DNA from 2 places in the Oligella sp. HMSC05A10 genome. Region 2 is predicted to be linked to the other one. Evidence: predicted binding sites of a transcription regulator. Region 2 holds the regulator's gene; the other holds the start of a gene.
What was found. Region 2 encodes NrdR, which represses ribonucleotide reductase genes. Its sites were predicted from a motif close to CACNANATNTNGTG; they were not measured.
Positions count from the first base shown of each region.

Region 1: a site for NrdR is predicted at 7,019-7,032, ahead of nrdA (class 1a ribonucleoside-diphosphate reductase subunit alpha). Genes of this name have one in related genera too.

Region 1 is NZ_KV792897.1:22,480-38,329, forward strand. Features, by position in the region: gene HMPREF3144_RS04575 (protein adenylyltransferase SelO) at 1-1,281, opposite strand, end outside; gene HMPREF3144_RS04580 (DUF2069 domain-containing protein) at 1,301-1,684, opposite strand; gene HMPREF3144_RS04585 (YihY family inner membrane protein) at 1,801-3,081, shown strand; gene yfaE (class I ribonucleotide reductase maintenance protein YfaE) at 3,121-3,444, opposite strand; gene nrdB (class Ia ribonucleoside-diphosphate reductase subunit beta) at 3,441-4,574, opposite strand; gene nrdA (class 1a ribonucleoside-diphosphate reductase subunit alpha) at 4,663-6,954, opposite strand; gene dusA (tRNA dihydrouridine(20/20a) synthase DusA) at 7,217-8,260, opposite strand; gene HMPREF3144_RS04610 (ClcB-like voltage-gated chloride channel protein) at 8,267-10,051, opposite strand; gene HMPREF3144_RS04615 (homoserine kinase) at 10,199-11,173, shown strand; gene HMPREF3144_RS04620 (BPSS1780 family membrane protein) at 11,183-11,968, shown strand; gene HMPREF3144_RS04625 (M48 family metallopeptidase) at 12,020-12,751, shown strand; gene truA (tRNA pseudouridine(38-40) synthase TruA) at 12,757-13,572, opposite strand; gene HMPREF3144_RS04635 (hypothetical protein) at 13,572-13,823, opposite strand; gene asd (aspartate-semialdehyde dehydrogenase) at 13,867-14,988, opposite strand; gene leuB (3-isopropylmalate dehydrogenase) at 15,095-15,850, opposite strand, start outside.
Region 2 is NZ_KV792907.1:1,253-17,102, forward strand. Features, by position in the region: gene ribD (bifunctional diaminohydroxyphosphoribosylaminopyrimidine deaminase/5-amino-6-(5-phosphoribosylamino)uracil reductase RibD) at 1-1,164, opposite strand, end outside; gene nrdR (transcriptional regulator NrdR) at 1,148-1,642, opposite strand; gene glyA (serine hydroxymethyltransferase) at 1,710-2,954, opposite strand; gene HMPREF3144_RS04960 (YbhB/YbcL family Raf kinase inhibitor-like protein) at 3,060-3,692, opposite strand; gene tyrS (tyrosine--tRNA ligase) at 3,729-4,955, opposite strand; gene HMPREF3144_RS04970 (anhydro-N-acetylmuramic acid kinase) at 5,088-6,224, shown strand; gene erpA (iron-sulfur cluster insertion protein ErpA) at 6,248-6,610, opposite strand; gene HMPREF3144_RS04980 (DUF6776 family protein) at 6,748-7,491, opposite strand; gene argC (N-acetyl-gamma-glutamyl-phosphate reductase) at 7,493-8,551, opposite strand; gene rpsI (30S ribosomal protein S9) at 8,771-9,163, opposite strand; gene rplM (50S ribosomal protein L13) at 9,173-9,601, opposite strand; gene HMPREF3144_RS05000 (TRAP transporter substrate-binding protein) at 9,778-10,878, opposite strand; gene pmbA (metalloprotease PmbA) at 10,968-12,305, opposite strand; gene yjgA (ribosome biogenesis factor YjgA) at 12,414-12,962, shown strand; gene HMPREF3144_RS05015 (alpha/beta hydrolase) at 13,002-13,685, shown strand; gene HMPREF3144_RS05020 (bifunctional acetate--CoA ligase family protein/GNAT family N-acetyltransferase) at 13,787-15,850, opposite strand, start outside.

The sequences.
Region 1 (15,850 bases), on a different contig from region 2:
ATTAATGCGATTCATCATGGCTTGACGCGCTTCAATGCTAAGATTATCTAGCTTTAGTCGTGCCCTATAGCGCTGTAGCCAAGCCTTTGCCTCTGCCGCTTGGGGAAATAGCGCAAGCCAAGCAGCTTCATCACGATCAATGGCAGCCAAGCGTCTAAAACTGAGGGTAAAATCACTGGCCTGGCTTGCTATTAAACGCCAAAAATCATTAAAGAGATCCTCATCAGCCTTAGTAATTTGCTTTAGACCGAGTTTTTGAGCATGTATTTCAAAGTATTTATCATAGAAATACGATTCATAGCGTGCTAACACCTCTCTTAAATCAGCTTCTGACAGGCCCAAAATAGAAAATGAAATAGCCAGTTGATGCAGATTCCATAATGCGATATTGACCTGTTGGGCAAAGGCGTAGCGCCCTCCCTGATCACTATGATTAATGACCCAATTTGGATAAAAATTCTCCATAAAGCCATAGGGACCATAATCAATGGTCAGCCCTAAGATGGACATATTATCCGTGTTCATTACCCCATGCACAAAACCGACGCTTTGCCAATGCGCCATCAAATGGGCGGTTTTTTGGGTGACTAGATCCAGAAAATCTAAGATCTTATCCTTTGGATTGGCATAGCTCGCTTGTAATTCATCAACAAAAAAGTGAGCGCACACATAGTCTAGCAGCTCCTGCAACAAGTCCGGACGTTGATTAGCGTACCAATGCTGGAATGAGCCAAAACGTATAAAGCTAGGAGCGACCCGTGAGACGATAGCTGCTGTCTCAATACCCTCACGGCGCACCCGATCCTGCGAATGAGTAATGGATAAGGCCAAGGTGGTGGGTATGTTTAAACCATCCATCGCAGCGCTTGCTAAATACTCACGAATACTGGAACGTAAGACGGCTCGCCCATCGCCCATGCGTGAATACGGTGTTAAACCAGCGCCTTTTAACTGAATCTCTAAGGGCGTACCACCCGATGCGCAGGCTAAGGCTCCCAGTAAATGTGCTCGACCGTCGCCTAACTGACCTGCCCAGACGCCAAATTGGTGGCCGCTATAAACCGCCGCTAGCGTAACACCGCCAGGTAAATCACGCTGACCCGACATGACTTCAAGAAACTCCTGGCTCTGCCAAATTGTCTCATCAATGCCTAAACGGCTTGCCACCCAGGGGTTAACATGCACTAGCTGCACCTCATGTTGCAGACCCTGCATCTTAAGCCGGGTATAGAACTCGGGTGACAATTCGGCAAAGGAATTAGAAACTTTTAGTGACTTCATAAATGTATCCTAAGCACTGCTATTGACCCGCTCTTTTGCGCTGTTTGGCCACACGCTTGGCCGGTCGTACATACATGATCGTGGCAAAAAATACGATCATCGCCAATAAGGTTTCAACTAAGGCTAGCTGCTGCGACAGTGTCGTGGTATCACTCATCCAGCGTACTACTCCCTCCATCAGATAAAGTAAAATCATCATGGAAGTCCACTGCATCGTGTATAAGCTACCGCGCCATAAACCATACAATGGAAATAATAACGGTAAGGCCTTTAGCACTAGTAATGTGCCGCCCGGCTCAACTGGACTTAGGATCCACTCCCAAAGCACACAAAGTATAAATAATAAGGCCGTGCCGATAAAGGCGATATATCGATAATGTGGGTTTAAAGGTATCGTGCTCATAAGGCTAAGACGGTTATACTGATAGCCTATTGTATGCTATATTTTTAGGCTGCGTGAGCGGCGGCTTAAATAAATTATCCGCCATCAACTAAATCACACCTACTAGAGAAGAAACCATGAGTTTACCTGCGATGGAAAAGAACACGCCCCAACCACCAGCGGCTGAAGAAAGCTTTTCCGATGACAGTATTTTTATTATGAATCAGCGCGACTCTCGCGGGGATTGGCGCTTTTATAAAGACGTATTGCTGCTTGCGCTTTCTCGCTTACTCAATGAGGGCTTAACGAGCAAGGCTGCCAGCCTCTCTTACACCTCCATAACCTCAGCCGTGCCTTTATTAGCGGTGGTACTGGCTTTATTTACGGCCTTTCCAATTTTTAATGACTTTAAGTTTTATTTGGATGAGTTTTTAAGTCGTAGTCTGTTCCCTGAGAGCATTTCTAATCAAGTCCTATCCTACCTAAATAGTTTTGCTGATGCGGCAACCCGGTTGACAGCCATTGGTACCATATTTTTATTTGTCACCTCCATTTTGTTGATGATGACCATTGAGGATGCCTTAAATCAGATTTTCCAAATCAAAAAGCCACGTCCACTATTTCAGCGCATTTTAGTATTTTGGGCGATTTTATCGGTAGGGCCTTTTGCCTTAGCGCTTAGTTTGTGGGCTAGTGCCATGTTTTTACAACAAACGATGGTGGCAGGCTTCTCCTTTTTGAAAAGCTTAATTAGCTTTATTGTGCCCGTTATCTTCTCTGGTTTTTTAATGAGTTTATTTTATTTGGTGGTGCCTAATCGTCGTATTAAATTCCGCGATGCGATGGTGGGTGGTTTTTTTGCCGCCATAATCTTTGAAATAATGCGCAACGGCTTTACCCTTTACCTTAGCTATTTCCCGACCTATACCCTGATTTATGGTGCCTTTGCTATTTTGCCAATCTTTTTGATCTGGGTTTATATGTCTTGGCTGGTATTATTGTTGGGCGCCTATATTGTTTCTTTGATGCCGCAAATCCGTCGTGGTGTGATTGCTAAGGATAGCCATTCTGGCGCCCGGCTACTGCTTGCTATCAAAGTCATCCGTGCCCTGAATGAAACCAGACAGCAGCAACCCGGACTTAGCGAATCCCAACTGATGGCGATGATTCCAAGTAACTATTTGAATATTCACAATGTACTGGAGGCCTTAGCCGATTTAGGCTATGTGATGCGCGGTACTGATAGTAAAGAAGGGGTATGGGCCTTGGTCTGTAGCGATCAGCAGTCGCTAAAACCCTTAATTGACTGCTTTTTATTCGATAAAAATATGGCGCAGGTGCTGAGTGATGAACGTATCTACGCAGCGGTACAAAAGACGATTGATAATGAAGACGTACCCGTCAGTGCGATCTATTAAAAACATCAGCCCGGAACACAATTGTTCCGGGCTGTTAGCTTAGAAGAGCTTAACTAGCGACTCATCCCACGCCTCTGAGTTTGCCTCATCGCTATGATTGCGGTTATTTGTTAAGACCTCAACATCCACCCTCGCCTCCGGTGCTGGGCGGCAGCAACAAGGCAGTACCTCATCCGGATTGATGTAAGCCAAGGGCTCAATGAGGTACTCCACCTGACCATCAACTAAGGGGGTACGACATGAGCCGCAGTAACCTGCTCGACATTGATACTCAACCACATAGCCTTGACGTTCTAGACCCTCAAGCATGGTCTCACCGCTTAAAAGCTCAAAGCTACCGTCCCATGTATAGACTCGACTCATAACTCAAAGCCTGATAAGTCGTCTGGGTTAATTTCAGCATCAATTTGACCGATAAGGTAGGAACTGATTTCTACCTCTTGTGGGGCTACCTGTACATTATCCGAGGATAACCAAGCATTAATCCAAGGAATGGGGTTTTGGGTAGCGCCTTCAAAGGCAGGTTGAAGACCCACCGCCATCATACGTGTATTGGTAATGTACTCCACGTACTTACATAAAATATCGCGGTTTAGACCAATCATTGAGCCGTCCTTAAATAAATAAGCAGCCCATTCCTTTTCCTGTTCGGCCGAGTCTTTGAACATTTGAAAGCATTCCTGCTCAAGTTCTTTAGCAATATCGACCATTTCCGGATCGTCTTGACCACTCCGCATTAAGTTCAGCATATGCTGGGTGCTCACCAGATGCAGGGCCTCATCACGTGCGATTAGTTTAATAATCTTTGCATTTCCCTCCATCAGTTTTCTTTCGGCAAAGGCAAAGGAGCAAGCAAAGCTCACATAGAAACGAATGGCTTCTAAAATATTGACCGACATGAGGCAGAGATAAAGCTTTTTCTTAAGCTCTCTAAGACTGATGGTCTCCTGCTTGCCATTTAGCGTATGCGTACCCTCACCAAAGAGTTGATATAAGGACACAGTGCGGATTAAATCATCATAGTACTTCGAGATATCACGCGCACGCTCTAAAATATGCTCATTGCTGACAATACCATCAAATACCACGGATGGATCATTGATGATATTACGAATAATATGGGTATAGGAACGAGAGTGAATGGTTTCAGAGAATGACCACGTCTCAATCCACGTCTCTAACTCCGGTAGCGACACAATCGGCAAGAAGGCCACATTTGGACTACGGCCTTGAATGGAGTCAAGCAAAGTTTGATACTTTAAATTAGAAATAAATATATGCTTTTCATGCTCAGGCAAATTTGCATAATCAATTCTATCCTGTGAGACATCGACTTCTTCCGGACGCCAGAAGAAAGATAATTGCTTTTCAATGAGCTTTTCAAACACCTCAAATTTTTGCTGATCGTAGCGCGCCACATTCACACTCTGACCGAAAAACATCGGTTCTAAAAGCGCATTATTGGGGGTTTCATTAAAGGTACTATATAGCATAAAAACTCGAATAAAAAACTAGTGGAGGCACTTAAAGAAGCCTTAGCTAAAAGCTGTCAGTTTAAGTGCCGTTTATGAATGAAGCAGATTAAATTTTGCACGCACCGCTTGCGCAATCGTCGTCTTCAGCACCGCTCATCGTGACTAAATCACCTTGATCATCTTGTGCACCGTCGCGCGTGTTATGGTAGTACAAGGTTTTGAGACCGTATTTATACGCATTGAGTAAATCCTTTAATAATTCACTCATGGGCACACGACCACCAGCAAAACGTGACGGGTCATAGTTAGTGTTAGCAGAAATGGCTTGATCGACAAACTTCTGCATAATACCGACTAAACGTAGGTAGCCATCATTGGATGGCATTTGCCATAAGGTCTCGTATTGATGCTTTAAGCGACGATATTCCGGTACCACTTGACGTAACACACCGTCTTTGGAAGCCTTAATCGTAATCAGTCCGCGCGGTGGTTCAATCCCGTTAGTGGCATTAGAAATCTGACTTGAGGTTTCTGAAGGCATCAAGGCAGTTAAGGTTGAGTTACGCAAACCGTGAGTTTTAATTTCTTCGCGCAAAGATTCCCAATCCAAATGTAAAGGCTCTTGGCAGAATGCGTCAATATCCTTTTTATAAGTATCAATAGGCAAAATGCCTTCGGCATAGCTTGTTTCATTAAAGGCTAAGCAAGGACCAAATTCCTTAGATAAATTCATTGATGCCTTTAACAAATAGTACTGAATGGCTTCAAAGGTACGATGAGTTAAGGCATTACCACTGCCGTCGGAGTAGCGAGCGCCGTTCTTAGCTAAATAATATGCAAAGTTAATCACGCCGACACCCAGAGTACGACGATTCATGGTGGCAATTTTCGCCGCTTTAATTGGATAGTCTTGATAGTCTAGTAAAGCATCTAAGGCACGTACAATCAAATCCGCTAAATGCTCTAATTCATCTAGAGACTCAAGCGCACCCAAGTTAAAGGCAGATAGCGTACATAACGCAATCTCGCCCTTTTCATCATTAATATCATCTAAAGGCTTGGTCGGTAACGCAATCTCTAAGCATAAATTCGATTGACGCACCGGTGCCACCTGCGGATTAAACGGGCTATGCGTATTACAATGGTCAACGTTTTGAATATAAATACGACCCGTACCAGCCCGCTCTTGCATCATTAGGGAGAATAAGTCGGCAGCTTTAACCGAACGCTTACGAATTGACTCATCCTGTTCGTACTGTACATATAAGCGTTCAAACTCATCCTGATCGGCAAAGAAGGTATCATATAAGCCTGGTACATCCGAGGGTGAGAATAAGGTGATATTGCCACCTTTAATCAGACGTTGATAGAGTAAACGGTTAATCTGTACACCGTAATCCATATGGCGCACGCGGTTTTCCTCAACCCCACGGTTATTTTTAAGTACTAATAAGGACTCAACCTCTAAATGCCACATTGGGTAGAATAAGGTCGCCGCACCACCACGCACCCCTCCCTGAGAACAACATTTAACCGCTGTTTGGAAGTGCTTATAAAACGGGATACAACCGGTATGCTGGGCTTCACCACCACGAATCGCACTACCCACCGCACGTATACGTCCGGCATTAATACCAATACCGGCACGCTGAGACACATAGCGTACGATGGCGGCACTGGTGGCATTAATTGAGTCCAGACTATCGTCACATTCAATTAAGACGCATGAACTGAATTGACGTGTGGGTGTACGCACCCCGGCCATAATGGGCGTCGGCAAAGAAATTTTAAAGGTGGAAATGGCATCATAGAAGTCTTTAACATACTGTAGCCGCGTGCTTTTAGGGTATTTTGAAAATAAGCAAGCAGCCACTAGCACATACAAAAACTGTGGACTTTCGAAGATCTCGCCAGTCACGCGATTCTGTACTAAATACTTACCCTGTAACTGATTCACTGCCGCATAAGCAAAGTTTAAGTCGCGCCCATGCACCAAAAAGGAATCCATTTCATCAAATTCCGCCTCGCTATAGTCCTCTAGCAAGTGTGCATCGTAACGATTATCCGCAACCATCCTTTGTACATGCTCATACAATCGCGGTGGTTCAAACTGACCATAGGCCTTTTTGCGCAAGTGGAAAATGGCTAAACGAGCAGCTAAAAACTGATAATCTGGTGTTTCCTCGGAGATTAAATCAGCGGCAGCTTTAATAATGGTTTCGTGAATATGCTCAGTTTTAATACCATCATAAAACTGAATTTGCGAACGTAACTCTACCTGAGAAACTGAGACATTATCCAAGCCCTCGGCAGCCCAATCTAAGACACGGTGGATTTTATCGAGATCAAGCGCTTCCTGACGACCGTCTCGCTTGGTCACCAAAAGAGATTTATTCATGAGCCAACCCTTAAAAATGGGCCTTTTGGACTTACTTCGCATCTGTGCCAAGCAAAGCCAAAAAACCTATATATAGTGAAAATATGTTTTTCAAAAACAATATGTAGTATTAGATGATAAAAGCACAGCAAAATCAAGTGAAATTAAGTGCTAAAGAATTTAAATTTTAACAGCCTAAATGCTTGACTTTTTGCGAATACAATTTAAGGAGTGCTAAGCACAGGTGGCTACGCCTTTTGCGCTGCACTATCAACTAATTAGTTTAAGTTTGAGCAAAAAAACTGCTGTGTTTTTTGAACTCAGCGTAAGTCTTTAACAACAAATTTGGATCCGCTTTTTTAAGCAGACTCGCATCTGATAAGGTTCGACGCCATAATTTAGCCCCTTTTTGACCATTAAATAGACCAAGTAAGGGCTTGAACACAAATCGTAGTGGCACCCCTGCCGCATGCTGCCTCACGGCATAGTCATACATGCTTTGAATCAGGCTATCGGTATCAGGATGGTCGATATCCGGCCATAGCAAGCGACTGATTTCGCCAATGCGATAAGGTTCATGCCACGCTGCACGCCCGACCATAATGCCCTCAAAGCGTTGTGCTTGCTCAAACATCTGTGCCACTTCACTCAGACCACCATTTAAAATAAAGCGGGCCTCGGGAAAATCCTGCTTTAGCTGAGCCACCCATTGATAGCGTAAAGGTGGGATATCACGATTATCCTTGGGTGATAATCCCTTTAACACGGCATTACGTGCATGCACAATAAATACGCGAGTTGCGCTTTTTTGGATTAAGGTGCCGACGAAATCACGTACAAAGCCATAATCCTCACTGTAATCCAGGCCCAAGCGGTGCTTTACTGTCACCGGTATGCTGACTGCATCCTGCATGGCCTTGAGACAGTCCGCCACTAACTCACTCTCTGCCATCAAACAAGCACCAAAGGCACCCTTTTGTACCCGCTCCGAGGGACAGCCACAATTCAAATTAATTTCATCATAGCCCCATGCCGCACCGAGCTTTGCAGAATGCACTAAATCTGTGCGCTCACTGCCACCTAATTGTAAGGCCACCGGATGCTCTTCTTGATTAAACTGTAAATGCCTGGCCACATCGCCATAAACTAAGGCACCGGTAGTTACCATCTCAGTATAAAGTAAGGCCTTAGGCGCTAATAAACGATAGAAAAAACGCGCATGCCTATCGCTCACATCCAACATCGGTGCGATGGATAAGCGCCAAGGCTTAGCGGCCGACTCATACAATGACTGCTGAGCGACAGTGTTTAAAATACAATTACTCATCAAAAACTAGGCACGTATAAAGGGATTCATTTTGACTTCACTACTTTTATCGATGGATTTTTTTATCTCACTATAGCGACGTAGCACTTCGGATTTATAAACCACACCCATCAAATGCGGCGGATCGGCAAAATCCAATACCGGTAAACGCTCACCATTATAAGTGACGAAAGCGTCCTGCACTTCATCTAAGGTCATTCGCAAATGTAAAGGCTCCAAATAGGTGCGTGAGATTAAATGCGCAGGGATAGGCTCCTCTAGATTTAAGGCACCTAAGAGGCTACGGGTAATGTCTTTATGCGCCAGAACACCTAAAAATTCATTTTTATCATTAATCACATAAAGATAACGCACACTGAGTTCAGTAAATAAATCAATGGCTTCACCCACCAGCGTATCGGCATGAATCACATTTTCAGGCTTTTTGTTAATCAGTTGCTCAATGCGGACATTACTCAAGCGATGACGTAAGCGGATATCCTCTTCGCGGTTCGTGGTGACGTTAAACATCACTAATCCTTTGATGCGACGTGCTAGAAAAGCAGCGCTAACGCATGCAAAAACCACCGGCACCACTAAGGATTGGTTATAAGACATCTCCACCATCATAATAATGGCCATTAAAGGCGCACTGGAAGCAGCGGATAAAAATGCCCCCATACCGAGAATCACAAAAACCGGACTGTAATAATGCAATTCGGGAAAGACAAGCATCGCCGTGTTAAGGCTTAACAAGGCGACAGCTGCACCGATAAACATAATTGGTGTAATCACCCCGCCGACCGCACCAGAGCCGACGGAAACTAAGGTCGCCGCCACTTTTAAGAATAAAAACATGGCTAATAACTGCCAGTTCCAATCGGCTCCATGAATTAAGGTAGAAACAATCGAATCACCATTACCCGCCAGACGAGGATCGTAAAGTAAAAAGACGCCGACCACTAAACCGGCTAAACTCATGCGAAGTGGCAATGGTAAGGGGATAATTTTGAAACCCTTTTTAGCCCAGTCCAAGGTTTTTAAAAAAAGTGGCGATAAGATCCCACCTAATAAACCGACCAGCACAGCAGCAATTAATAGTTCAGCGCTTAAGGAAATTTCTAAATTCACCTCATAGGCTAAATAATGACTACCGAAATAACGTGTTGTCAGATGGGCCGTCATGGCAGCTAATAATAAAGGCGCAACGATCACCATGGACATGCTACCGACCACAATCTCTGCCACAAATAAGGCCCCAGCAATGGGCGTATGGTAGGCGGCAGACACAGCACCGGCTGCGCCGCATGCAACAATTAAGCGTAATTGCTTGGCATCCATAAAGAAAAAACGACCAATGGCCGAGGAAATCATGGAGCCCATATGAATCATCGGTCCCTCACGACCGATGGAAAAGCCAGAGGTGATCACGGTCAGGGAGGACAGAATACGCAAAACGCCTTGCTTAATTGAAAGACGACCATCGCCAAGCGCAACCGCCTCCATGTAGTCGGAGTTGGTGTCAGTCTTAATCCGAGCCGACCAAGTTAACAACAAGCCACCAACTAAACCCGCAAGACTTGGATAAAGCAAGGTCTGCCAGGTACTGTATTGACTGACGATATCACTAATGCTGCCACTCCTACCCACCATCAACCACTGTAAGAGTTTAACCCCTTGAAAAAACAATAAGGTGGCCAAGGCGCCGATCACCCCCATCAATAAGGCCCAAAACAATAAGATGGCTTGGCTGTGAAAGACAGGACGACTACTTAGGCGTCGACGAAGATAATTTAAACGTCGCTTTATCATTGCGCTTGCTAATTGTGAGTAAAATAAACAATAAATCTAGGGTACGAGGCTGGCCTTGATTAGGATTTCGCAGCATAGACTGGTAAAATCACCCTAAAGTCATTATTTTACTAAGCATTTTCCATTTTATAAGATTAAATTAACTCTATGGCTGTTTTTACTCCCGTATCTCCTGAAGCTGCTCAGAAGATTTTACAAGATTATGATTTAGGTGAGTTTGTGTCAATGCAAGGCATCACGGCCGGCATTGAAAATACCAATTACTTTTTGAGCACCACCCAGGGCGAGTATGTACTGACCATTTTTGAAGTACTGACACAGGAGCAAATCCCCTTCTACTTGGATTTGATGTATGGTCTTGGGCTCAAAAAGCAGGCGGTACCGATGCCACAAAAGCGTCGTGACGGTACCATTTGGGGCTTGTTTGAGGGTAAGCCGATGTGTATTGTGGTGCGTCTCAACGGTGGTTGGGAAGCGCATCCCAGCGCTAGGCATTGTGAAATTGTGGCACGTGCTCAGGCTAGACAGCATATTGCCGCCTATGACCTACCCTTAAACCAGCCTAATTTACGTGGCTTAAGCTGGTGGCAAGAGACTTATCCAAAAATCAAAGAATTTCTTAGCCCTGCACAACAGGATTTATATGAAAAATCATTAGCCGAACAGATTGAGATACAAAGCGACTATGCATGGCGTCAAATGCCCGGAGGTCCCTGTCACTGTGACCTGTTCCGCGATAATGTCTTATTTGACGGCACTTACGAGCACCCCAGTTTAGGCGGTGTGATTGATTTTTATTTTGCTGGGGTCGATCGCTGGTTGTTTGATGTCGCCGTTGCGGTTAATGACTGGTGTATTGAGCGCGAAAGTGGTGAATTAATACCTGAGTTAGTGGAGGCTTGGCTTAATAGCTATCACCAGGGTCGGTCCTTTACCGATGCAGAGCGAGCCTTGTGGCCAGTTGCACTACGAGCAGCAGCACTGAGATTTTGGACTTCTAGACTCTATGATTTCTATCTGCCACGCCCAGCGCAAAGCTTAAAACCACACGATCCTACACACTTTGAGCGCATCCTTAAAGCTCGTACCGATGGCGAAATTCCGCCTTTACCCACCCGCTAAGGACTGTTAATGCAAGCATTAAGACTTCCAGCAAGCGCCGGTTTCGACTGGCTTCTCAAGGGCTTTGCTATTTTCAAAAAGCGCCCTGCGTTTTTTCTATTACTTGCCTTTATCTGGCATTTAAATACGATCTTTAGCATCCAGCTACTAGGGCTTTTTGGTTTATTTAGTGTGGCCTTGGTGCAGCCGCTATATGTCGCTTTTATTTTGTTATGTTGCCATCATATCAACGCAGGAAAGCGCTTTAGTCTAAATGAGCTAGTTGATGTTTTTAAGCAGGGTAACATCCTGAAGCCGTTGCTAGTGGCAGGTTTTGTCTATGGGGTGATCTTTATCATCCTAAATATGTTTTTCACCCCCGCTTTGATTAAAGAAAGTGAGATGTCGCATCTCATCGATGCGCTCACCGCAGCCGAGATTACCGAGGAGTCGTATGCTGCTATCGCCAGCTCGATAAATGTCTTTGCTATCGTGGTGATGATCGTTTATTCGCTACTGATCACCCTAGTCTACTGGTTTGTCCCTTCATTAATTTTATGGAATGGCACTGAAGTTGTAAAATCTATTGTCTTTTCTGTGATCGGCGTGATGCGTAATTTAGGCGCCTTTGTCATGTTAGGCCTACCCGCTTTGCTTGGTGGCTATGTGATATGGAATTTAATTTTTGTTGCAATGTCGTTTGGCGCAGTCGGTGCTTTTCTTGCATTTATACTGCAACTAATTTTAATATCACTACTAATGAGCCTTTACTGTGCCATGTATATTAGTTACAAACAAATATATCAAAGCGCTTAGTTTAGTGAAAGCGCTATTAATCTGAATTCAATTGACTGAGGAAATACAATCATGACTAAAAAGCTACTAGCAGCAGCCGCCATTAGTCTTAGCTTAACAGCCTGCCAAGGGATGGATATTGCCGGTATGATTGGTGCCGCTGGTACCTTGGCTAGCGCAGCTTCGATTGACGATGGTGAAATCCGAGCTTTAGGAGTGCGTACCCAACAAAAACTGGACGGTGAAAACAAGGTGGCTTCTGCCTCCAGCCCCTATACTAAGCGCTTAAATCGCATCACACGTAATCTTAAAAGCGATAGCGGTCATCAGTTAAATTATAAGGTCTATGTGACTCCTGAAATTAATGCCTTTGCCCTGCCAAATGGCGGTATCCGCGTCTATAGTGGTCTGATGGATAAAATGACGGATGATGAATTGCTTTATGTCATTGGGCATGAGGTCGGGCATGTGGTGCATGGTCACTCTAAGCAGCAAGCTCGCACCCAATTACTGAGCTCAGCAGCACTACAAGCGGTTGCTTCCAGTGGTTCGCCAGTCGCTGCCCTATCAAGTGGCGCCATCGGTCGATTAGGTCATCAGCTAATCAATGCGCAATACTCTCAAGCCCATGAGTATGAAGCTGACGCCTACGGGCTTAAAGTCTTAAAAGCGCATGGCAAAGGCAAGGAGCCGGCTGTGTCTGCGCTACGTAAGCTGGCCGCCCTAGGTGGCAATAACTCCAGCATTTTCGCCTCACACCCTAACCCATCGGCGCGTGCGGATCGTATGGATAAGAGCAACTAAGCAAACTACGCATTCAGTAAGTAGTTCAGACTTTCAGCGAGTGTTAATTCGGGCATTAAGTGATTAATGCCCGAATGGTTTGGATAGGCAATATGGGCTAAATACAAACCATCCGCCATAAAGGTGGGGGCAGCGTATTTACGTGCGCGATGCGCCAGAATTTCAGCCATATACTCGGGTTGATATTTTCCCTTACCGACATAGACGAGAGAACCAACAATATTTCGCACCATATGATGTAAAAACCCGTCACCCCGAACTGTAAAGATAAATAAATGACCCTGTTGACGAATACTTAAATCATAAATGGTACGGATCGGCGAATGCGCCTGACACTCTGAAGAACGAAAACTACTGAAATCATGCGTACCCACTAGATATGTGGCCGCTGCCTGCATTTGCTTTAAGTCTAAGGGCAAATGAAACCACCCCACTAAGCCATTGAGGAGCGCCGAAGCAACCGGGTGATTGCGCAAAATATAGATATAGGTACGGGCTTTGGCATCAAAGCGAGCATGAAAATCCGCCGCCACCTCGGTCGCCCATTTAATCCGTATATCCGGGGGTAAAAAGGCATTAACCCCGCGTACCCAGGAATTATCGCTACGGCTAGCATCCGTATCCAAATGCACTACTTGATTAATTGCATGCACGCCGGTATCGGTACGACCGGCGCAAATAACCTGCGTGGGTGTGGTAATAAATTGACTGAGGGCTGCTTCCACCGCCCCCTGCACGGTAGCTCGTTCACTTTGAATTTGCCAACCCGAGTAGGCCTGCCCTTGATAGGAAATACCTAAAGCTATACGATGCTTAGCCATCAATCGCTATCCAAATCGAGATTGATTTCTTTAAGTTTGGCTCTAAACGCTTTAGCAGCTGGACTTTGATCGAGCTCGGAGGCAGCACGTGGCTTTGGCACTGTGCCGGACTTGTCACGCTGAGCTTCTGCGCAATTGCTCCGACCACTCGTTGATATTTTCTGAGCTAGAAAGACGAATAATGCAATCAAGACAACAAGTATCACTAAACTTATGGCGACATGGTCATTGATAAAAAGCAATAATTTCATCTTTCTAAAGGCTCAGACAATCAAATACTGAATCAGCTAGGATTTACAGCTCACCCAAGGCAATTCGTAACATACGGCGTAAAGGCTCTGCTGCCCCCCAAAGTAACTGATCGCCAATGGTAAAGGCACTGATATACTCCGGACCCATATTAAGCTTGCGTACACGACCCACCGGGATATCTAAAGTACCCGTTACCGCAATCGGTGTTAATTCACGCATCGTCACTTCGCGTTCATTCGGAATTAATTTGGCCCAATCACTACTGCTACTGATGATATCGTTGATCTCATCTAAAGGCACATCCTTTTTCAGCTTGAAGGTTAAGGCCTGACTATGACAACGCATGGCACCGATACGCACGCATAAACCGTCGATCGGAATCAGCTCATCACCGCTACGACCTAACACCTTATTGGTCTCAGCCTGCGCCTTCCACTCCTCACGTGATTGACCATTGTCCAACTGAGTATCGATCCAAGGAATTAAACTACCGCCTAAAGGTACGCCAAAGTTACTGTGTGGTAGGCTCTCATCACGTTGCGTAGCTAATACCTGACGATCAATGTCTAAAATAGCCGAGGCAGGATCATCTAATAATGATTGAACTGAGTTGCCGATAATGCCAAACTGCGTCAACAGCTCACGCATATGCTGTGCACCACCACCAGACGCTGCCTGATAAGTCATACTACTCATCCACTCAACCAGACCGGCTTTAAATAAACCGCCAACACCCATTAACATACAGCTAACAGTGCAGTTACCACCGATAAAATCACGCACCCCCTTGCTCAGCGAGGCATCAATTAAATCACGGTTAATTGGATCAAGTACAATCACGGCGTCATCGTGCATGCGTAAGGCGCTGGCCGCATCAATCCAAATGCCATCCCAGCCCGCTGCGCGTAGCTTAGGGTACACCTCATTGGTGTAATCGCCACCTTGAGCAGTTACAATGATGGGTAATTTCTTAAGCATGTCGATATCATAGGCGTCCTGTAAAGGCGCTGCGCCTTCAGCCCATTCGGGTGCGGCACCACCAACATTGCTCGTAGAGAAAAATACCGGTTCGATCAATTTAAAATCACCCTCATCGCGCATGCGCTGCATGAGAACCGAACCCACCATGCCTCGCCAACCGACAAGACCAACTGCTTTTGACATAGATTTGCTCACTTATAAAAATACTTAATCTGAAATAATATCATTATCACCCTAGCTGAGTAGATAATCGGCTTTAATTGTCACGATTAAATTGTACTGACAATGCTTAGCCCTGCAGCGCAGCTAATACCGCATCACCCATGGCTTTGGTGCCGACCTTGTTAGTACCTGCTTCATAAATATCGGCCGTGCGATAACCCTCAGCCAACACCTGACGCACTGCAGTCTCAATGCGCTGTGCTGGTGCTTCCAAATCAAAGCTGTAGCGTAACATCATAGCAGCAGAGAGTATTTGCGCCAAGGGGTTAGCAATATCCTGGCCGGCAATATCTGGTGCAGAGCCATGACTTGGCTCATAAAGCCCCTGATTTTTTTCATTTAATGAGGCTGAAGGCAGCATACCGATAGAGCCAGTCAACATCGCCGCTTCATCCGATAAAATATCGCCAAATAAATTACCGGTCACAACCACATCCAATTCCTTAGGTGCACGCACGAGTTGCATCGCCGCATTATCCACGTACATATGATTTAACTCCACCTCGGGATAATGACGACTCTCATCAATCATAATATTGCGCCAAAATTGTGAGGTTTCGAGTACATTGGCCTTATCGACACTGAGTAACTTAACGCGACGCTTTTTAGCCGCTTCAAAAGCAATTTTGGCAATACGACGGACCTCGCTATCAGCATAACGCATGGTATCAAAACCCTCGTCCTCACCTTGGAATGGACCATCTTCTACCTTACGCACACCGCGTGGCGTACCGAAATAAATATCACCAGTTAATTCGCGTACAATGAGTAAATCTAAGCCTGCGACCACTTCCGGCTTTAGAGAAGAAGCGTTTGCTAATTC
Region 2 (15,850 bases):
TGCTTGCCAACGTTGTGCATCCCGTGCGCTTAAACGTATATCCGTGCCCACAAGCTGTTGTTCAAAAAACACCATTTGCCTGGCCTCACTTAAGCGTTGCAAAGGTGATAGCGCAAATGCCTCTCTGCCTGGACCGATGATTTTTGGTGCCATATACATGAGCACTTCATCCATTAAATTTGCCTCTAGAAAGGCCGCATTTAATCGCGGACCCGCTTCTAAATGCACTTCATTTATCTCATTGTCCGCCAGATACGCCATCACAGCGTGTAAATCCAATGCCTCGCTAGCGCCATCGCTATTACTCAACGGTATCTTAATCAGCCGTGCATTTTTCTCCTGCACTAAGCGCGCCTCTTTTTGCTGCTCCGCTGCCGTTAAGGCTCTGTCTTCCACAAACAACCAAACCGGGTCACCATTAAATAATGCCGCCTTTTCATCGATGATGAAGCGACGATCAATCACCGCTCGAATCGGTTGACGTGGTGTCTCTACTGCACGTACATTTAATAAAGGATCATCTGCCAACACCGTACCGATACCGGTTAAAACGACGCAACTACGGGCACGCCAATGCTGACCATCAGCACGCGCTGCTGCGGCAGTAATCCACTTCGACTCACCGTCGGCAAGGGCGACTTTAGCGTCCATGGAGCAAGCTATTTTGCTACGCAACCATGGGCGCTTAGTCACCATCCGCGAAATAAAGCCGGGGTTCAGCGCCAATGCTTCTTCTGCCAGGATACCACTACGCACCTCAATCCCCGCTTGCTGCATTTTGGTGATACTACGCCCAGCCACTAAGGGATTGGGATCACGCATCGCAATGACCACCCGAGCAGGCTGGCATGCAATCACCGCGTCCACACACGGTGGTGTACGACCATAGTGACTACATGGCTCCAGCGTCACGTAAAAAGTGGCGCCCCGTAACGCCTCCGCAGGCACTCGAGCCTTAGCATCTTTGATTGCCTGCACTTCCGCATGATCCTGACCGACCGCTTGGGTGCAGCCTTTACCCACCACCCGACCGTCTCGCACAATCAGACAGGCGACGCGAGGATTCGGTGAGGTAATATAAAGCGCAGAGTGAGCAAGTTGGATAGCCTCTCGCATCCATTGCTCATCTTGCTGTCGTAGCAGTGCCTCAGGACTTGGATTCATGATGCTTTAGTTTGGTGATGCCATGCTTTTGACCCTGCATCTCGCTAATGGCCTTAACAAATTCATCAATATGCTCAAAGCTCTGATAGACCGAAGCAAAACGCACATAAGCCACCTGATCCAGCTCCTTAAGCGTTTGCATCACCAGTTCACCCACGGTCTCAGTGCTAATTTCCTTTTCGCCCATATTAAAGACAGCATCCTGAATGACCTGCAGTGCATTCTCACGCGCCTCCGTGCTAACCGGCCGCTTACGTAAGGCCATATTCATACTGGCTTCAAGCTTTGATAAGTCAAACTCGATTCGTCTACCGTCGCGCTTAACTACCATCGGCATCACCTTTTCGACTCGTTCAAAGGTTGTGAATCGCTTTTCGCAATCAGGACAACGACGACGTCGACGAATCACTCTACCCTCGTCTTGCCAACGAGAGTCAACGACCTGAGTATCTGTCTTACCGCAAAAAGGACATTTCATAACTGTACAGAATCAGCTCACCTTGCGTTTTACCCCAAGATGAGCTGTATTAAAAGCTGCGAGTTGCTTATTTGTACACGGGGAACTTCGCCGTCAAGGCGTTAACCTTGGCGCGCACTTCCTCAAGGAAGGCCTCATCATGCGGATGCTCCAACACATCAGCGATCAGATTAGCCGTAAGCTCAGCTTCAGCCTCTTTAAAGCCGCGTGTCGTAATCGCAGGTGAACCAATACGAATACCACTGGTAACAAACGGTGTTTCTGGATCATTAGGAATGGCGTTTTTATTAACCGTAATATGCGCTTTACCTAAAGCCTCTTCGGCTACCTTACCAGTAATTCCCTTGCTACGTAAATCCACTAGCATCACATGGCTCTCGGTGCGGCCTGAGACGATACGTAGACCACGTGCAGTTAAGGTGTCGGCAAGTACCTTGGCGTTTTTAATTACCTGCTCGCCCCACGCCTTGAACTCAGGCGCCATCGCCTCCTTGAATGCAACCGCTTTACCAGCAATCACGTGCATCAATGGACCACCTTGAAGACCCGGGAAAATCGCTGAATTAATTTTTTTCTCATGCTCAGCTTTCATCATGATCACACCACCACGAGGACCACGTAGCGACTTGTGCGTTGTTGAGGTCACAAAGTCAGCGTGCGGTACGGGGTTAGGATACTGACCTGAAACCACTAAACCAGCGTAATGCGCAATATCTACCATAAAGTAGGCGCCACAATCCTTGGCGATTTTAGCCATGCGCTCAAAATCGATTTTTAAGGCATAGGCAGAGGCACCGCCCACAATCAATTTAGGCTTATGCTCTTGTGCTAAACGCTCAAGCTCATCGTAATCAATCTCTTCTTTATCATTTAGACCGTAATGCACAAAGTTGTAGAGCTTACCAGAGGCATTAACCGGCGCACCGTGCGTCAAGTGACCACCCTCAGCTAAGCTCATACCTAAAACGGTATCGCCCGGCTGTAGCACTGCCAAATAAACTCCCTGATTGGCTTGCGAACCTGAGTTAGGCTGAACGTTAGCCGCTTCAGCGCCAAAGAGCTGCTTTAAACGATCGATCGCTAATTGCTCAACAATATCGACATACTCACAACCACCATAGTAGCGCTTGCCAGGGTAACCCTCAGCGTATTTATTGGTTAATTGTGAGCCTTGAGCCTGCATCACCGCAGGGCTAGTGTAGTTTTCAGAAGCGATTAATTCGATATGCTGTTCCTGACGCTCATCCTCTTTTTGAATGGCTGCCCATAAATCTGGATCAACTTTATCCAAAGTATTGCTACGGTCAAACATTGATAAAACTCCTAATGATAGGTAAATAGGGTAAATGAATTTCAAACTATCATGAATCCCAGCGCAATGCGCTGAGATTCGCTATGCTGATGGCCTTAGATCCGCTTATTCAGCGGCCAAACGCGGGTTCAAGGTATAAGTGCCAGTGATTGTGTCTGAGGCCAAAATATGATTAGCCATCGCTTTTACCACATCGGCACATGTAAAATTACCCTCCAGCGGTAATTTTTCCACATCCAAGGCATAGAGGGTGAAATGGTAGTGATGAATTAGCGAGTCATTAAACGGTGGGCAAGGACCATCGTAACCAAAATAATCGCCCTTCATATCCGGGTCACTCGCAAACCAATCGGTGAAATTATTAATCGCATGACGCAAATCATTAGGCGCAGACGGACCGCCTTTACCCTTAGGCGTGACGGTTTTAGAATGTTCACCCTCTTTGATTTCAGTGGCATCTGCCGGAATATCAATTAAGGCCCAATGATAAAACTCCACTCGCGGTAAGTCTGCCGGCACCTCGCGATCCAATTGATTAACATCATCCGCTTTGCTCGGCACATCCGTATCCACACAAACCATCACAAAGGACTTGGTCCCGGCAGGTGCATCAGTCCAACTAAAGTGAGGATTGATATTGGAGGATAAGGCAATATTAGACTGCTTATCCATTTTGCCAAAGGCAAAACGCGTATCAATCGGCTGATTAGGTTGAATGGATTGACTACTTAACTTCATAACACACCTCCAAATATGATGGCTTGATTGCTCGTACTACTTAATTGTCACACGCGCAAACTTACGCTTACCAACCTGTACCACGTAGGTACCAGCAGCTAATTGCAGTGCTCGATCTTCGATACGTTGACCGTCGATACGTACCCCACCCTGCTGAATATTACGCGTGGCCTCAGAACCTGAACTCGCTAAACCGGCATCACGTAAAACGTGAACAATGGATAAAGGCCCATTTGCTAATTCAACCTCCGGCATCTCATCCGGAATCTGACCGTCACGGAAACGTGCCTCAAACTTTTGTAAGGCACTGTCAGCGGCAGCTGCATTGTGGAAGCGCGTGATGATTTCCTGCGCTAGCATCACCTTGAAATCACGTGGATTACGACCATTTTCGGTCTCTTTGCGGTAAGCCTCAATCTGCTCCAGACTCAGACGTGACAATAAAACATAATAGCGCCACATCAACTCATCTGAGATTGACATGATTTTACCGAACATACTATCGGCATCCTCAGTAATACCAATGTAGTTATGCTTAGACTTAGACATTTTCTCAACCCCGTCCAAGCCCTCGAGTAGCGGCATTGTCAGCACACACTGCGACTCCTGCCCAAACTCTCGCTGTAAATCACGACCGACTAATAAATTAAACTTCTGGTCAGTACCGCCTAATTCAATATCACTCTTAAGCTGCACTGAGTCAAAGCCCTGTAATAAGGGATAGATAAACTCATGAATAGAAATCGGCACACCGCCCTTATAGCGCTTGGTAAAGTCATCACGCTCCAACATGCGGGCGACAGTGTAACGTGATGCTAAGGAAATCATATCGCGTGAAGATAGATTATCACACCACTCTGAGTTATATCGAATCTCGGTACGCTCTGGATCCAAGATAAGCGAGGCTTGCTCATAATAAGTCTTAGCATTCAGCTGAATCTGCTCTTTGGTAAGTGGTGGACGTGTGGTATCACGACCACTCGGATCACCAATCGTCGCCGTAAAATCACCGATCAGGAAAATCACTTGGTGACCCAAATCCTGTAATTGGCGCATTTTATTAAGCACTACCGTATGACCTAAGTGAATATCCGGTGCAGTCGGGTCTAAGCCTAGTTTAATCCGTAGCGGCACGCCTGTATCCTTGCTACGTTGCATTTTCTGCATCAACTCGCTTTCGACTAACAGCTCATCACAGCCACGCAACACCGTGCGCATGTCGTCTTTTACTTCTTGGCTGATCTGAATTTCTTGCTCAGACATGGATAAATAAACTCCAAAACGTTTATAGATGTACAAATTTTCAGTGACAAAGGACCGTCATGGCACTTTGTCTATTATGTGCTAAATTATACCCTTTATTATGCGGGATTATTGCTTCCCAAGGCGCATTTTATGAACCGACAGTCATCTTATTTTATCGGCATCATGTCCGGCACCAGTACGGATGGGGTGGATGCTTCATTGATTCGAATAGAGCCCACGGCAGAGCAAACCGTGCAATTGATCAATACGAGCAGCATTGATATTCCACTGAGTTTGAGAGAGATTATTTTAAGGTTAAATCAAAGTGGTCCAGATGAGCTACGTATTGCGGCTGAGGTCTCCTTGGAACTTGCTCGCTTATATGCCGAGGTAACGCAAACTATTTTATTGGAAAATGGCTTAGTCGCTGAGGAGATTAATGCGCTAGGGATTCACGGTCAAACCGTGCGCCATCGTCCCGAGCACGGCTACAGCATTCAGCTAAATGCCCCAGCCTTGGTGGCTGAGCTTACAGGCATTGATGTGATTGCTGACTTCAGAAGCCGGGATATTGCTGCCGGTGGTCAAGGTGCACCACTGATTCCGGCCTTTCACCACGCCATTTTCCACGATAAGCATAAAGCGCGTGCACTCTTAAACATCGGCGGCATTAGCAACCTCAGCCTACTGCACCCGGCACAGGCCACCACTGGTTTCGATTGCGGCCCAGGCAATATGCTGCTGGATTATTGGTGCCAAAAGCACTTAGGACAACGCTTTGACAAGGACGGTCGCTGGGCCGCACAGGGTGAAATCAATCAGACAATGCTGAACTTTTTCTTAAGTAGCGAAGCTTGGCTGCAAGCGGCACCGCCTAAATCCACTGGCCGCGATTTATTTAATGGTACGTGGTTAGAGCAGAAGCTAGCGGCTTTTTTTGAACTCAATCCCACCGTGCATTCCTACAAAGCGGAGGATATTCAAGCCACCCTCACTGCCTTTACCGTTAGCTGCATTGTGGATAGTTTAACCCGCTATGCCAGTGACACCGAAGAGCTCATTGTCTTTGGCGGCGGCGCAGCGAATCCGGAAATTATGCGTCAATTGGCCCGCGCCTTACCCTATTCGGTACTGCGGAGTGATGCCTTAGGCATAGCTACGCAAGCGATGGAGTCCACCGCCTTTGCTTGGCTTGCATGGGCTTTTAGGGAGCGTCTACCCGTATGCACACCTGAAATGACAGGAGCCCGCCACGCAAGCGTAGCAGGCTCCCTCTATCCAGCATAAGTCAGCGCTGTGGCGACTAGGGATTAAATTGAAAAAGACGAACCGCAACCGCAGGTGGTTGCGGCATTCGGATTACGAATCACGAACTGCGCACCCTCAATATCCTCTTTGTAGTCGATCTCAGCCCCAAATAAATACTGGAAGCTCATCGGATCCACTAATAGGGTGACACCGTTTTTATTGATTTGTGTGTCTTCCTCATCCACATCTTCATCAAAGGTAAAGCCATACTGGAAACCTGAACAGCCACCGCCCTGCACAAACACGCGTAGCTTTAAGTCAGGGTTACCCTCGTCAATTAATAAATCGCGCACCTTGTCAGCAGCGGCATCTGTAAAAACTAATGGGCTACTAGGTGCTTGTAAATCTACCTGTTCAATACTCATATCTTGCTCCAATGCGCTATTTTCTTGCGCATAAAATCAATGCGTTACTAATTCTACCACAGGGTCGATAAGGTCCCCGCTATACCCACTATCACTATAGTGGTTTTAATATTAAAATATCTTTAAAATACAATCACTTATAATGAGATCGTCTTGCTTAGCTTAACACTCTTGCCCTCTAGCACCTTCAGTGTAATCTCCTTGGGCGTAAAGCCAAATGGGATCGCCAATAAGCCTTCGCGACGCTGAATGCGACTAAAGTTAAGCTCTAAGATGGGGCTCATTTGAGCGCTTTTCAAGTCAGCCCCCTTGGTCTCGGCGCCTGCTTGAGCAATGCTACCGATTAAGGATCCGCTGTCTGATGAAGTCGCAACGCTCGGCACCACCTCGGGATACAACGTGATAGTCTGTGGTTTGCCATCACGTTCACCCTGCGCAGTGAATTGCAAACGACCCACAAAGGGTTGCTGCAAACCGCGCCCGCTGACGGAGAGCATCAGCTTAAAACTAATATAGCGCCCCTCTTGCTGCGCCTCAAAGGCTCGTAGGCTGATAGCGCCATCAGGCCCGGCTGGAATCATCTCCTCATAAAAGGCTAATTCGCCATTTAGCCGCGTGAGCTCGTCATTCAACCTAACAATTTCACGGCTATATTGAGCAATCATCGCATTATCCAAGAGTGCCTTGGCCTTTTGCTCATTATACTGATGCTCAAGCGCCTGCAAATTAATCGTCGCTTGCTCATTTGCTTGCTGAAATCGCTCTTCTAAGCTGAGCTGCAACTGATCCAATTCACGCAAATGCTCTGCCCGCTGTTGGTAGAAGGTTAAGCCACCACCAATCGCCACACCCAGCAGCAATAAAAAGACGCGCGCCAACATACTATGGCAGTACCGCTACAAATTCCAGACCCTCAGATTCAGGCAAGCCAAACATCAAGTTCATATTTTGGACCGCTTGACCTGCTGCACCTTTCACCAGATTATCCTGCACTACTAAAATAATCAGGGTATCACCATCACCCGGGCGTGATAGCGCAATGCGTAGGTTATTTGAGGCACGCACGCTACGCGTTTCGGGTAGACTGCCGGCAGGCATCACATCCACAAAACGTTCGCCAGCATAGCGCGCTTCAAACAGCGCTTGAAAATCCATCGCTCTCGCCTCAGGCTTAATACGCACATAAATGGTCGAAAACATGCCACGTATCATCGGCACCAAATGCGGCACAAAGGTCAGACCTACGGGCGCACCAGCAAGCTGCTGCAACTGCTCACTGATTTCAGGGTGGTGGCGATGGCCGCTCACGCCATAAGCCTTAAAGTTATCACCCGCCTCAGAGAGTAAATTAGCGACTGAGGCGCCACGCCCAGCGCCCGACACACCGGATTTACAGTCAGCAATAATCCCATCCAGTTCGATAAGACCTTGCTCTAATAAGGGGGCCAAACCTAGAATCACGGTAGTCGGATAACAACCGGGATTACCAATGATCTTAGCGTTTTTGATTCGCTCACGATTGATCTCAACTAAGCCATAAACACTGTCATTTTTCAACAGCTCGGGGCAGCGATGTGGCAGCTTATACCATGCTTCAAACACTGCGGTATCCTGTAAGCGGAAGTCGGCCGCTAAATCAATCACCCTGACGCCAGCTGCTAACAACTCCTCAGCTTGAGACATGGCCACGCCATGGGGCGTCGCAAAAAACACCACATCGCATTGATTTAAGGCCGCATTTTCTGGCGTCACAAAGCGTAAATCCACCTTGCCGCGCAGGCTCGGAAACATATCTGCTACTGCCACGCCCTCTTCGCTGCGGGACGTAATGGCTTTTAATTCCACCTGCGGATGTTGCGACAAAATACGCAACAACTCCACGCCTGTGTAGCCTGTACCACCGACAATGCCAACGTTGATTTTCTGATGAGCCGCCGTCATAAAATTCCTGTCCTGTAATCTAAAAAATAAGCGCCTATACACTGGTAGACACTACTATGATTTGATCCCTTCATTGTAAAGGATCGCTAAGACTAAGTCGTGAGGATTCGCTCAGTTGGGCTAAAAGCGCTACCATACCACATTAAACGCCACCCATAAAAAAACCGCCACCCAATACAGGTAGCGGCTCTTTGCTGTAGCAAATCGATAAACGTAAAATTAACGCTTAGAGAACTGCTTACGACGACGTGCGCCGCGTAGACCAACCTTTTTACGCTCAACAGCACGTGCATCACGAGTAACAAAACCAGCTTTAGAAAGCTCAGGCTTTAAAGAGGCATCGTAGTCAATTAATGCGCGTGTAATACCGTGACGAACCGCACCCGCTTGACCGCTCTCACCACCGCCGTGAACGTTAACCTGGATATCGAAGCTCTCCAACATATCCAATAAAGCTAATGGCTGACGAGAAATCATACGACCAGTTTCGCGACCGAAGTACTCCTCAAGCGACTTACCGTTAACAACGATATTACCAGAACCTTTTTTCAAGAAAACACGAGCAACCGAGGTTTTGCGACGACCCGTGCCATAATTCCAATCACCAATCATGACTTATCCTTAAATATCAAGCTGTTGAGGTTGCTGGGCAGTATGAGGGTGCTCAGGACCTGCATATACCTTGAGTTTTTTGAACATAGCGTAACCTAAAGGACCCTTAGGTAACATGCCTTTAACTGCTTTTTCTAAGGCACGACCAGGGAAACGCTCCTGCATCTTGCGGAAGTTCGTCTCACGGATACCGCCTGGATAACCAGTGTGATGATAGTACTTCTTATCTTCAAACTTAGCGCCGGTAACTACAACATCGGCTGCGTTGATGATCACGATGTAATCGCCTGTGTCAACGTGAGGGGTATACTCGGGCTTATGCTTACCGCGCAAACGGCGTGCAACTTCGCTGGCTACACGTCCTAAAACCTTGCCCTTTGCATCGATAACATACCAGTCACGTTTGACTTCATGGGGTTTTGCCACAAAAGTCTTCATGATTTTTTTATCCTTAAAAGTTAAAAAGCTCATGCTCGCCATGCCATTATTAAACACTTGGCAGTACAAGCTGAGTAAGCCGACTATAATAACATAAATTATTTTTTTATAAAACAAAAAACGCTAAAGGAAATGATATCAACCCCTTAGCGTTGTTTTTATACAGAATCTGCGCTTTAGCTTAAGCGATTAATCGCATAGGCAAGGAAGCGTGTATAGGAGGTCTCTAGCACGTTAAACCAAGGCGCTACCGAGTTGCGGTAAGCCATGTAGTCATCATGTAAGCGCTTAAACATCTCATCTTTTTCTGAGTACTCTTTGTAGAGCTCAGCCGTGGCTTTATAAGCCGCTTCCAAGATATCGCGCGGAAACTCTCTTAAAATAGCACCCTCAGCAATTAAATTACGGAGTGAGGTGGCGTTATTAAAGTCATAAATTGCCAACATATCATTGGTAGCACGGAAAGAGGCTGTCTCAAGTACCGCTTTATACACTTCTGGTAACTTCTCGTATTCGTCTTTGTTGGTATAAAGTGAAACGGCTGGACCACCCTCCCAGAAACCCGGGTAGTAGTAATACGGCGCTACCTTAACAAAGCCTAATTTCTCATCATCAAACGGGCCCACGAATTCCACCGCATCCAAGGTACCCTTTTCAAGTGCAGGGTACACATCACCACCCGCTAACTGCTGTGGTACCACACCGATTTTAGATAAGACTTCACCCGCAAAGCCGGCGGTGCGCATCTTAACACCCTTAAGGTCGTCTAAGGACTTAATCTCTTTACGGAACCAACCACCCATCTGAGCACCGGTATTACCTAAGGGGAAGTTAACCACGTTAACCTCGGCAAAAAGCTCCCGTAGCAGTTTCATGCCATTACCCTCAATTAACCAAGCGGTCATCTGACGAGCTGTCAAACCAAAAGGTACGGCGGTATCAAAACAGTAGGCAGGCTTTTTACCAAAGTAGTAGTAACCACATGTGTGACCACATTGAACCGTGCCATTAGAAACTGCATCCAACACCTCAAAGGCTGGCACAATCTCACCCGCTGGGAATACATCAATTTGGAACTTACCGTCCGTCATCTTGTTGACGTACTCGGAGAAACGAGTCGCTGCACCGTATAAAGCAGGCAAGTTACGAGGGAAACTGGTGGCCATACGCCAACGTACCGTAGGACCATCTTGTGCAATAACGGGTGCCGTCACGGTAGCTGCACCGGCCGCTGCCACACCTAAACCAGCTTTTTTCAGAAACGAACGTCTTTCCATAAATCAGAACTCCTATTAAAAATATGCGAAATATGCTAGCACAAATTATTGACTTGTACCTTAGCGATTTACCCTACTTTTAGGCTCCCTTAGGCACCGGCAACCGCCATCTGCTCAATCAGTACGGAACCACTGGTTTTAGCGCCACGCGTGATTTGATCTGCGCCAACGGCCTGTATTTGCTGAAACATCTCCCGTAGGTTACCAGCAATGGTAATTTCCTGCACAGGATACTGGATTTCACCGTTTTCCACCCAATAACCAAAGGCGCCACGGGAGTAATCACCGGTCACATAATTCACCCCTCGGCCAATTAACTCGGTGAGCAATAAACCCCGATCCATTTTCTTTAATAATGCGGCTAAGCTGTCTTCAGGCTGGGTCAAGCTCGATTGCATAATCAAATTATGCGATCCGCCCGCATTGCCAGTAGTGCGCATGCCTAATTTACGCGCACTGTAGCTTGACAGCAAATAGCCCTGCAAAATACCGTCTTTAAGCAAATCACGCGCCGTCGTGGCAACCCCCTCATTATCGAAGGTGCCACTACCCATGGCACCCAAAATAAAGGGATCCTCATGGATAGTAAGATGCGAGGGCATCAACTCAGTGCCTAAGGAATCGAGTAAAAAGCTACTTTTACGATACAGCAGACCACCGCTGATAGCCTGCGCCAAATGCCCGATTAAACCAATGGCTAGCGGAGCCTCATAAATCACTGGATAGCGCCCTGTGGGTAGCTTACGCGCATTTAAACGCTTGACCGTGCGCTGCGCTGCTATCTCACCCACCTGTTGGGGCGATTGCAAACGCTCTGGATAGCGATTTGCGGTATACCAATAATCACGCTGCATGCCGTCACCCTTGCCGGCAATCACAGTAGCGGAAATACCGTGCTGACTATACTGATAACCACCCATAAAGCCCGCACTATTAGCCATCACAAAACGACCGCTACCGGTATTAACCTGCGCCCCCTCACTATTCGTGATTTTGTCACTCGATGCGAGTGCCGCTTCTTCTGCCTGCAAGGCCAATTCCGTGGCGCTACTAGGATCAATATCCCACGGCTTATAAAGTTGCAGATCACGAAAATCCGTCGCTAAGTCCTGCGGGTCCGGTAGTCCAGCAGCCTCATCCTCTGCGGTATAACGAGCGATATTCCAGGCGGCAGCAACCGTTTCTGCCAAAGCCTTATCACTCAAATCCGAGGTGGAGGCCGAACCGCGCGCCTTACCACGATAAACCATCACCCCTAAGGAACGATCGCGGGTACGCTCAATGGTTTCTACTTGCCCCTGACGCACGCCCACCACTAAACCAGCCGATTCGGACACGCCTGCGGACGCATCACTGGCCCCCAATTCTTTGGCTTTGGCTAAGGCCTTTTGTACAATTAACTCAAAATCTGAACTGCTAACACTCATTAAAAATCAACTACCTTGTAAATAGGATGGATGGTTTTTTACCAATCAATTTAGCTCTCAGGCTATCATATACGACTGACACGTTTTTATAAACCTTTTAATACCTCTATGACAATAGAATCCGAGCACAACAACGACCCAAGCTTCGATGACAACGGCTATGACGGCCCTAGTAAGTCGCAGGTTAAGCGTGAACTACATGCCATTGTTGATTTAACCAAGGAATTAATTGAGCTCTCTGTGGATAGAATACGTCAACTCCCACTGGAGGAGGAAATGACGCGCGCCTTGGAGCAAGCAAAAAGTTTCAAAAGCCATGGCGCTAAGCGACGCCAGACGCATTATGCCGCAAAGCTCTTGCGCCAAGCCGATCTGGAGACGATTAAAACGTTGTTGCACACCTGGAAGCATGGTTCCAAGGAGCAAAATGATCATTTCCATCGATTAGAATTAATGCGTGAGCGCTTAATTGAAAGCGATGAGGAGGTGACGAAGTTTATCGAACAATACCCACAGCTTGATATTCAAGCCCTCCGCAGTGTGGTGCGTGCCGCTCGCAAGGAGCAGGCGCAAAACGCTCAGCTAAGCGAGAATCAAACACCACAACGTAAGCAATACCGAGCTTTATTCCAATTTCTCAAGGACGTGATAGAGTAAAACCTCTTACGCCTCACCCTAGATTAAGGAAGTGTTTTTATGAGTCAAGAACTGTTAAATTGTATTGAGTTAATTCATCCTAAAAAGGATGCCGCACCCACCCACAGCGTGATTTGGATGCATGGTTTAGGGGCTAATGCACATGACTTTGTGCCAGTACCGCCCTACTTTCGCTTACCGGAGGCCTTAAACATCCGCTTTGTATTCCCCAATGCGCCCTCCATTCCCGTCACTATCAATAACGGCTATGTGATGCCTGCGTGGTACGATCTCCTCACCATGGATATTGGTGGTGTGCGCGAAGATGAAACGGGCATTCGCAAGTCAATTGAGGATATTAATGCCTTGATCGAGCGTGAAATTGAACGTGGTATTCCTTCTGAAAACATTTTCTTGGCGGGCTTTTCACAGGGTTGCGCTATGGCGCTAGCGACTGGCCTACGTTATCCTAAAAAGCTTGGCGGCGTAATCGGCCTCTCAGGCTATCTGCCATTGCTCGAACAAACGGCTGAGGAGCGTCATGCGGCCAATCAAAACACGCCGATTTTAATGGTGCATGGCTCCCTTGACCCAGTGGTGCAAATGGCGCGCGGCGAACAAAGTCGCGATCAACTGCGTGAATGGGGTTATGAGGTAGAATGGCATGATTACCCGATGCAACACGAGGTTTGCGCCGAAGAAATTCGCGACATTAACGACTTCTTGAGCGCCCACGCGAACTAAGCTGAACTACATGATTAAACCTGCTTATCGTATGAATAAGCAGGTTTTTTTATCGCCCCTCGCCGCTCCTCACGACAGCGAGCCCCCTAAGAGCTAATGAGCTACTCCGTGCGCTGCTTAAAAGGCATCCATACTCGACGTACGCTGTGATCTTCCGGGTCAGGATCATTTATCATGCCCAAGCCAGTCATTAGACTCAACATCGCTTTGTTATTGCTAAGCACAATACCCTCCAGATACTCCAAGCCCTGCTGTCGACCTAGCTCGATTAGCTTTGACATCAGCGAATGCCCCAAACGACGGCGCTGCCAATCGTCCGAAATAACTAGGGCATACTCAGCACCGACCCCGTCGTTATTACGTAAATAGTGGGCTAAACCGATAATGACCTCTTGCGGCAGGCCGCGATTCGCTGGATTAGGCACCTCGGTAGTCGCCACTAGGGCTAGCTCTTTGTCATAATCCACATAGGTATAGCGCGTTAGCATTTTTGGCGTTAATTCACTCATCATTGACACAAAGCGCATATAACGCGAGCTGTCGGATAAGCTGCGAATAAAGTTTTGTAGCGCTTCGGCATCTTCTGGACGAATCGGTCGCAAGGTCCACGGTATACCGTCCTGAAACACCTTATGCTCAACCAAATAATGAGGATAAGGATGGATCGCCAAATGTTGGTAGCGACTTTCGACAGTCTTCGCTTGTGGCTCCGCCGTAAGACTGATCTTGGCACTATCGGCAATGAGATTATTTAACCCTAAAGCAATAGGATTAATTTCCATCGTTTCAATATCTGGGTGCTCGCTCACCAAATCACTGACGATTTCAAGCAGCTTTTGCAACTTAACAAAATGATGTTCTTCTGCATAAAAATGCAATTCTAAACGCCAAAAACGACTACGCTCAATGAGTTGCGCTGCCAAAAACGCATTTAAGGGTGGCAAATCTTGCCCATGATCATGCTCTGAAATACGCACCTCATGCTTACCCTCACCAAAATAAATCCATGGCCCGAAAATCGGATCTCGCTTGACCATCACACGCGCAAAAGGAGCCTCATCGTCAATTTCCTCACGATGCTCGTCCATCTCATCCGCCCACAGCATATCGACATTGTAGCTACGGAAAATACTGCGTATCTCTTCTAAACTGAGCGCCGTCCGACCCTCAGCCCGCGCCTTATCAATAAGTGTTTGCACCGCCTCTTTATCTGGTTCTGTGTTGACCAATAAGGGAATCCGCACCTGCTGTAATAGCTGCTGGTTATAGTGATAGGCATTAATCGTATTAAAACCAAAAAACGCAGTTTCCGGATTTCTAAAGGCTGGCGTACCCGCTTCATCCATAATCTGCCTTAAGGGATGCATAATCTCTTCACCAAAGAGCGTGGTAAATATCGGCTTGGGTGCTTTAGGCGCATACTCCGCCAAGCCGCGCACGATTTCCTCCATATCGCTCGCCTCATCGGGCGCTAAAATCAGCATCACCGCATCAATCGCCGGATCGTCAACCAATATTTTTAAGGCAGCCACTAAACTACTACTGCTAAATGGCTTATACCCGATGACCGGATTAGTCGTAATCGAACCGGGACCCAAATGCACCGCTAAAGTATGCTGTGTGTCTGGTGATAAATAGCCAAGGCGTGCCGCCTCACCGGCTGAACCCAAGACATCCCAAAGTAACTGCGTCTGTGCACGGCCATTACCTAAAATAGCTAAGCGACCACCTTTAGGCTTACGAATATGGTTAACGGTCTTCAGGGCCGAGAAAAGCTCCAGAATATAATTGGCTCGCACCGCACCAGAGCGCCTAACGGCCGCATCAAACACCACGTCCTCACCCAACAGCTCGCTATCCATACGCCCCGCACGGAATACCACCACCGGTTTAACCGCCGCTGCTGCCCTTAAGGCGCTGAGTAAAGCACGTCCTTGAGTTAACTTATCCAAATACAACACGATGCTGCTGGTGTAAGTGTCGCCCGCCAAGTACTCAATGATCTCCGCTAAGCTCACCCCTGGGACCTCGCCCGTGGACACCGCTGTCGACACACCGACACCGGACTCGGCAGCCCAGTCTAAGACAGACATTAAAATCATCCGTGACTGTGAGACAACCGCCACCTTACCGCGATGCACTAAGGGGATACGACTAAAATTCAG